DNA from 2 places in the Actinomadura sp. NPDC048032 genome. Region 1 is predicted to be linked to the other one. Evidence: riboswitches for the same ligand, from Rfam matches in the RefSeq annotation. Region 1 holds a riboswitch; the other holds the start of a gene.
The links. A riboswitch is a leader RNA that binds a small molecule or an ion and turns the genes downstream of it on or off. The one in region 1 is predicted to bind S-adenosylmethionine.

Region 1 (3,395 bases):
GAGAAACCCAAGTGACGGAGAGGCGGTGATCAAGATCAAAGCCGTGAAACTGGCGCTCGCTAAAACTTGTTCCATGCGCGTTTGGCCGGACGGGAAGAACAGTTGCCCAATCCAGCATCCACCGGGCAATCGCGTTCCGGAGAAGGGGGAATCGGCCAGATGTGAAAGGAAAAGCCCCGGCACGGTGGACGTGCCGGGGCCTCGCGGACGAGACGGACGTCAGCCGCCCGCCACCGCGGGGATGATGGAGATCTGGGCGCCCTCGGGCGTCGGGGTGTCGAGCCCCTCGGCGAAACGGACGTCCTCGTCCCCGACGTAGACGTTCACGAAACGGCGGATCTTGCCCGCGTCGTCCAGGATGCGGGCGGAGATGCCGGAGTAGCTGGCCTCGAGGTCGGCGACGACCGCGCGCAGGGTCGCGCCCTCGGCCTTCACCTCGGACTCGCCACCGGTGTAGGTCCGCAGGATCGTCGGGATACGGACGGACACGCTGCTCATGCTGCTCCTTCGTTCTCAGGCGAGGCCCGCGGCGCGGAACGCCTCCAGGGACGGGGCGATGTTCGCCGACGGCGCGACGACCGGGGCGACGGCGTCCAGGGTCTTCAGGCCGTCCCCGGAGTTGATGATCACGGTCTCGGCGCCCGGGTCGAGGGCGCCGGCCTCGACGAGCTTGCGCAGCGTCGCGACGGTGACGCCGCCGGCCGTCTCACCGAAGATCCCCTCGGTGCGGGCCAGGAGCCGGATCCCCTCGACGACCTGCTCGTCGGTGACGTCCTCGACGGCGCCGCCGGTGCGGCGGGCCACGTCCAGGACGTAGGGGCCGTCGGCCGGGTTGCCGATGGCGAGGGACTTGGCGATCGTGTCGGGCTTCACCGGGCGGACGACGTCGTGGCCCGCCTTGAACGCGGCGGCGACCGGGTCGCACCCGGAGGCCTGGGCGCCGAAGACGCGGTACGGCTTCTCCTCCACCAGGCCCAGCTTGATGAGCTCCTGGAACGCCTTGTCGATCTTGGTGAGCTGGGAGCCGGACGCGACCGGCACGACGACCTGGTCGGGCAGCCGCCAGCCGAGCTGCTCGGCGATCTCGTAGCCGAGCGTCTTGGAGCCCTCGGCGTAGTAGGGGCGGACGTTGACGTTGACGAACGCCCAGTCGTCCTGCTCGCCCGCGATCTCGGACGCGAGCCGGTTGACGTCGTCGTAGTTGCCGTCGACCGTCACGAACGTCCCGCCGTACACGGCCGTCGTGATGATCTTCTGGGACTCCAGGTTCGACGGGACGAACACCGCGCTGCGGATCCCGGCGCGGGCCGCCGCGGCGGCGACGGCGTTGGCGAGGTTCCCGGTGGACGGGCAGGCCAGCACCTTGAACCCCAGCTCGCGGGCGGCGGCGAGCGCCACGGCCACGACGCGGTCCTTGAACGAGTGGGTCGGGTTGCCGCTGTCGTCCTTCACCCACAGGCTCTGCAGGCCGAGGCTCTCCGCGAGGTTGTCGGCGCGGACGAGGCGGGTCAGGCCCGGCTCGGTGTTCGGGGTGTCGGCGACGTTGGACGGGACGGGCAGCAGCCCGCGGTAGCGCCAGATGTTGCGCGGCCCGGACTCGATGGACTCCCGGGTGACGCCGTCGAAGTCGTAGGCGATCTCCAGGGGGCCGAAACACTCTTCACAGGCGTAGTAGGGCCCGAGGTCGCGGGACGAGCCGCATTCGCGGCAGACGAGAGCGGTAGCCGGTCCGAGGTCTGTGGCAGGCGTGAGTGCCATGAGGGCGAGGCCTTTCTCCCCATCTTCCCTGCGCCACCTTGGTCGCAGGCCGGAGTTGGCACCATCTCCCGGCCGGCCTCGCAGGATCGCGACGCGCCGCAGCCAGGTGGTTGCCGGGGCTTCGCAGGGCCGGTCCCTCCACCCCTCTGGATGAGCGTTATGAAGTTGTCGATCTACGAGCTTTGAACTCGTATGCGTGACTTTACATGAACTGACCGGATGCCAGACAGGCGGGTCCAGCGATTGAGACGTTACCCGGCGGGTGTCTTGATCACCCGTTGGGTCGGGTCGAGGAACACGTGCCGGACGGTCGGGACGCGCTCGCGGAGCCGCCGGTCGATCTCGCCGGCGACGTCCTCGGCCTCGTCGGCGCTGATGTCGTCGGAGAAGTGCACCTTCGCGGCGACGAGGATCTGCTCGGGGCCGAAGTGCATGGTGAGCAGTTCGTCCACGCCGGTCACGCCGGGCGCGCCGCAGATCTCGGCGCGGATCTCGCGCTGCTCGGCGGGGTCGGCCGCCTGGCCGATGAGCAGGCCCATGCTCTCCCGGCCGATCGAGAAGGCGAGGACGACCAGGAGGATCCCGATGAGGACGGACGCGAGCCCGTCCCAGAACTCCGACCCGGTGATCTGGCGCATCACGAGGCCGCCGGCGGCGAGCGCGAGGCCGATCATCGCCGCGGTGTCCTCGAACAGCGCGGTCTTGAACGTCACGTCGGGCGACTTGCGGACATGCTCGACCAGGTCGCGGTCGCTGTCGCGCGTCTCCTTCTTGGCCTGGTAGAAGGCGCGGATCCAGGACGTCCCCTCCAGGACCGCGCCGAGGCCGAGGACGGCGTAGGCGAGCCACACCGTCGTCCCGCCGCCGCCGTGACCGGTCATGGTCAGGATGCCCTCGAAGATCGAGAATCCGGCGCCGGCCACGAAGATGCCGAACGCGGCGAGCAGCGACCACACGTACCGCTCGTTGCCGTATCCGAAGGGGTGGCGCCGGTCGGGGGGCCGCTCGCTGCGCCGGAGCGAGGTGTAGAGGAAGCCCTGGTTGAGGGTGTCCGCCACCGAGTGCGCGCTCTCCGCGAGCATGGCGCTGGACCCGGCCAGCAGGCCGGCGAACAGCTTCGTGATCGCGAGGATGAGGTTCGCGGCACCGGCGACGAGCACGGTTTTCGTCGTCTCGGACTTGCTCATGGCCGCCGGATACCCCCTGGGCGGATGACTAATCGGGCGGAACGGACACAAGGGCGGGCGATGCCGGCCACCTCGCGGGTCACTTTGATGCGCCTCGGCCGCAACTGAGACCCTTCCCGTATGAGCCAAGTGCTGGTGGCCTCGAACCGGGGTCCGGTGTCGTTCTCGCTGTCGGACGACGGCGGGCTCACCATGCGGCGCGGGGGCGGCGGTCTCGTGTCGGGCCTCGCCGCCGTGACGGGCGCCCCGCGCGACCCCGGCCCGCCGCGTCCGGCCGAGACGGCGCGGGAGCCGTCCTCCACGGGAGCGGACGTGCTCTGGGTGTGCGCGAGCCTCGGCGAGGCCGACCGCACGGCGTCGCGCCGTTCCCCGGACGGCCGCCTCGACCTCGCCGGGTACGAGACCGGCGGGGCGGCGGTGCGCATGCTCGACATCCCGGCGGCCACGTTC
Region 2 (3,395 bases), on a different contig from region 1:
CCGTCGCGAACAACGCCCCGAACGGGATGAGCAAGAAGATCCGCACCGGCGTGGTGTCGGTCGACCCGAAGACCGGGCAGGTGGTCGCCTTCTACGGCGGCCGCGGCTACCTGGAGGAGGCGCTGAGCAGCGCCTTCGGCGACTGGGCGCAGGCCGGGTCGGGGTTCAAGCCGATCGCGCTGGCGGCCGCGCTGGACGACGGGAAGACGCTGTCCACCAGCTACGACGGCAGCTCCCCGCAGTACTTCCACGGCGCGTCCATCCACAACGACAGCAACGAGAACTTCGGGACGGTCAACCTCGTCACCGCCACCGAGCACTCGATCAACACGGCCTACGTCAACCTCGGCCAGGACATCGGCAACAAGAAGATCGCCGCGATGGCCGAGAAGATGGGCATCCCGGCGGCGCGGATGAATCCCGAGCAGCGGGACGCCGCCACGTTCCCGCTCGGCATCGTGTCGCTGCACCCCGTCGAGCAGGCCAGCGTGTACTCGACGTTCGCCTCCGAGGGCGTGCACCGAACGCCGTTCGTGGTGAAGTCGGTCACCGACAACGAGAACCACAAGCGCACGTTCACCGAGAAGGGCGAGCGGGCGTTCAGCCAGCAGGTCGCCCGCGACGCCACCTACGCCCTGCAGAAGGTCGTGCAGGGCGGCACCGGCACCGGCGCGCAGCTGCCCGACGGCCGCGACGTCGCCGGGAAGACGGGCACCACCGACGAGGGCCGCGCGATCTGGTTCAACGGGTTCATCCCGCAGATGGCGACGACGGTCGCGATGTTCCGCAGCGACGGCAAGCCGCTGAACATCCCCGGGTACGGCGCGTACGGCGGGCAGCTCCCGGCCCAGATCTGGCGCTCGTACATGGCGGACGCGGTGAACATCAAGGGCTACGAGCCCGACTCGTTCGGGGAGCCGTCGATGACCCCCGGCAGCGGCTGGGGCGGCCCGACGCAGGACACTCCCCCGAGCGGCCCGCAGCCGCCGGACACGCGCGGGCCCGTCCGGCCGCCGCCGTCCACGGAGCAGCCCGACCTCCCGACGCCCCCCACCGACCTGCCGACCATCATCCCGCCGCAGGACCCCGGCGGGGGCGACCCCGGTGGCGGACCGGGCGGCGATCCGGGAGGCGGACCGGGCGGCGACCCCAACGGCGGAACCGGCGGCGGACCGCTGGGCGGGACCGGCGGGTAGCCGCCCCCGCGGCCCCTCAGTCGCAGGCCTTGCCGATGACGGCCGGCGTCTCCCTGATCACGCTGTCGAGCCGGGAGACGTCGCCGTCGCCGACCCCCGGCGCGGCCTCGCGGAGCCTGCCCGCCTCCGCCTTCAGCGCCTTGCCCAGGTCGGCGTCGTCGGCCTGCTTCGCGAGCCCGTCGACGCGTCCGGCGAGCTGCTCGGTGGCCTGCCGCCACTGCGCGGGCTCGGCCGCCGGAACGCTCCGCACCTGGGTGACGTACTGCTGGAACGCCTTCTTCGTGTCGGTGCACACCTGGGCGGAGTTGCCGCCGCCCAGCGCCCCGCACCCGCTGAGGGCGCCGAGCACCAGCGCGCCGCCGGCCAGCGTCCGAACCACCCGGTACCGCATCGCACCCTCCCCTTGATCCCCGTTCGGCTCCGCATATACTTCCGCATGAGGTCATGAGCGCCAGCGCGAAGCCCCGGCTTGCTGGCCGGCAACCCTTCGTCCGCGATGGGGTGCCCCGGGTGAGGACCTGGCCGGACGCGCACCGCGTTCCGGCAAGCGCGGATCCCGGCCGGCATCCCGGGGTCCCTGACCCCGGAAGGTCCAGGCATGCCCACGCTGCTCGCCCGCTCCCCCATCACGCCTGCTGTGACGCGCCCGGAGGGGGTCCGGGTTCGCCCGATTCCCCGCGTCATCGGAGCGGACGTCCCGGTCCCGGTGCGGGACGGCCGCCGCGTCCCCTACGCCAACTTCGACTACGCGGCCAGCGCGCCCTGTCTGGAGGCGGTGCAGGAGGCCGTCGCCCGCGCGCTGCCGTACTACAGCAGCGTCCACCGCGGCGCGGGGTACGCGTCGCAGGTCACGACGTCCGCCTACGAGGACGCGCGGGAGACCGTGCGGTCGTTCCTCGGCGCGTGGCGGCGCGCGGCCGTGGTCTTCACGCGCAACACCACCGACTCGATGAACCTGCTCGCGCACGCCGTCCCGGCCGGGACGAGCGTCGTCGTCTTCGAGAGCGAGCACCACGCGTCGCTGCTGCCGTGGAAGCGCGCCGTGCGACTCCCGGCGCCCGCCACCCCGGCCGAGGCGCTGTCGGCCGCCGACCGCGCGCTGCGCGCGTGCCCGATCGGGTCGCGGCTGCTCGTCGTCACCGCCGCGTCCAACGTCACCGGCGAGCTGTGGCCGATCGAGGAGCTCGCGCACGTCGCGCACCGCAACGGCGCCCGCATCGCGGTCGACGCGGCGCAGCTCGTCCCGCACCGCCCCCTGGACATGACCGCGCTCGGCCTCGACTACGTCGCGTTCTCCGGGCACAAGCTGTACGCGCCGTTCGGTGCGGGCGTGCTCGCCGGACGCGCCGACTGGCTGCGCGCCGCCGAGCCCTACCTCAGGGGCGGCGGCGCCAGCGCCTCGGTCGGGGAGACGACCCGGTGGGCGCCCTCCGCCGAGCAGCGGCACGAGGCGGGCTCCCCGAACGTCCTCGGCGCCCTCGCGCTGGCCGCCGCGTGCGAGACGCTGACCCCGGCCTGGGACGACCTGGCCGTCCGGGAGGAGGCGCTGGTGGAACGGCTGCGGTCGGGACTCGCGGCGCTCCCCCACGTCCGGGAGCTGACGCTGTGGGGCGAGCGGGCGCCGCGCGTCGGGATCGTGTCGTTCACCGTGGACGGCTGGAACGCGCGGGACGTGGCGCTTACGCTGTCCGACGAGCATGGCATCGGCGTCCGCGACGGGAAGTTCTGCGCCCACCCCTTCGTCCGGCACCTGCTGGGCGAGGACCGGAGCGCCGTCCGCGCGAGCATCGGCATCGGGACGGAGGAGGAGCACATCGACCGGCTCCTCGCCGCCCTCGCCGCGTTGACTGCGCGCTGACAGCCTCTGACCTGCGAACTCCCGCGCGCAGTCAGATGATTATGCTCTTTGGTCCTGTTCGCCCATGTAGCGTAGGCAGTCGCGCGGGGACGAGCACGCTAGAAACAGGGGGTGGCGACCGTGGCCGACGCGTGGCGACCCACGTCGGAACTGGAGCACCGACTGCAGGAGACCGTACGGGCCGGCGACCAGGAGAGCTACTTCCGCCTCCTCGGGGACGCCGACCTCGTCGTTCCCGTCCCGCCCGACCTGGTGGACGGCGTCCTCGCGGGGGAGGCGCAGCCGTCGTGGCCCACCCAGGAGGAGGACGGCCGGATCCACGTCCTGGCCTACACGTCGGC

Region 2: linked by a shared signal. The riboswitch ahead of AB0C69_RS04990 (aminotransferase class V-fold PLP-dependent enzyme) and the one ahead of thrC (threonine synthase) in region 1 are both predicted to bind S-adenosylmethionine.

Annotation. Positions count from the first base shown of each region.
Region 1 covers NZ_JBEZJP010000060.1:19,323-22,717, reverse strand. The annotation lists gene AB0C69_RS11445 (MoaD/ThiS family protein) at 220-498, opposite strand; gene thrC (threonine synthase) at 514-1,758, opposite strand; SAM riboswitch class I at 1,775-1,915, opposite strand; gene AB0C69_RS11435 (cation diffusion facilitator family transporter) at 2,010-2,945, opposite strand; gene AB0C69_RS11430 (trehalose-6-phosphate synthase) at 3,066-3,395, shown strand, end outside.
Region 2 covers NZ_JBEZJP010000020.1:148-3,542, reverse strand. The annotation lists gene AB0C69_RS05000 (transglycosylase domain-containing protein) at 1-1,196, shown strand, start outside; gene AB0C69_RS04995 (hypothetical protein) at 1,213-1,587, opposite strand; SAM riboswitch class IV at 1,637-1,752, shown strand; gene AB0C69_RS04990 (aminotransferase class V-fold PLP-dependent enzyme) at 1,795-3,054, shown strand; gene AB0C69_RS04985 (SseB family protein) at 3,166-3,395, shown strand, end outside.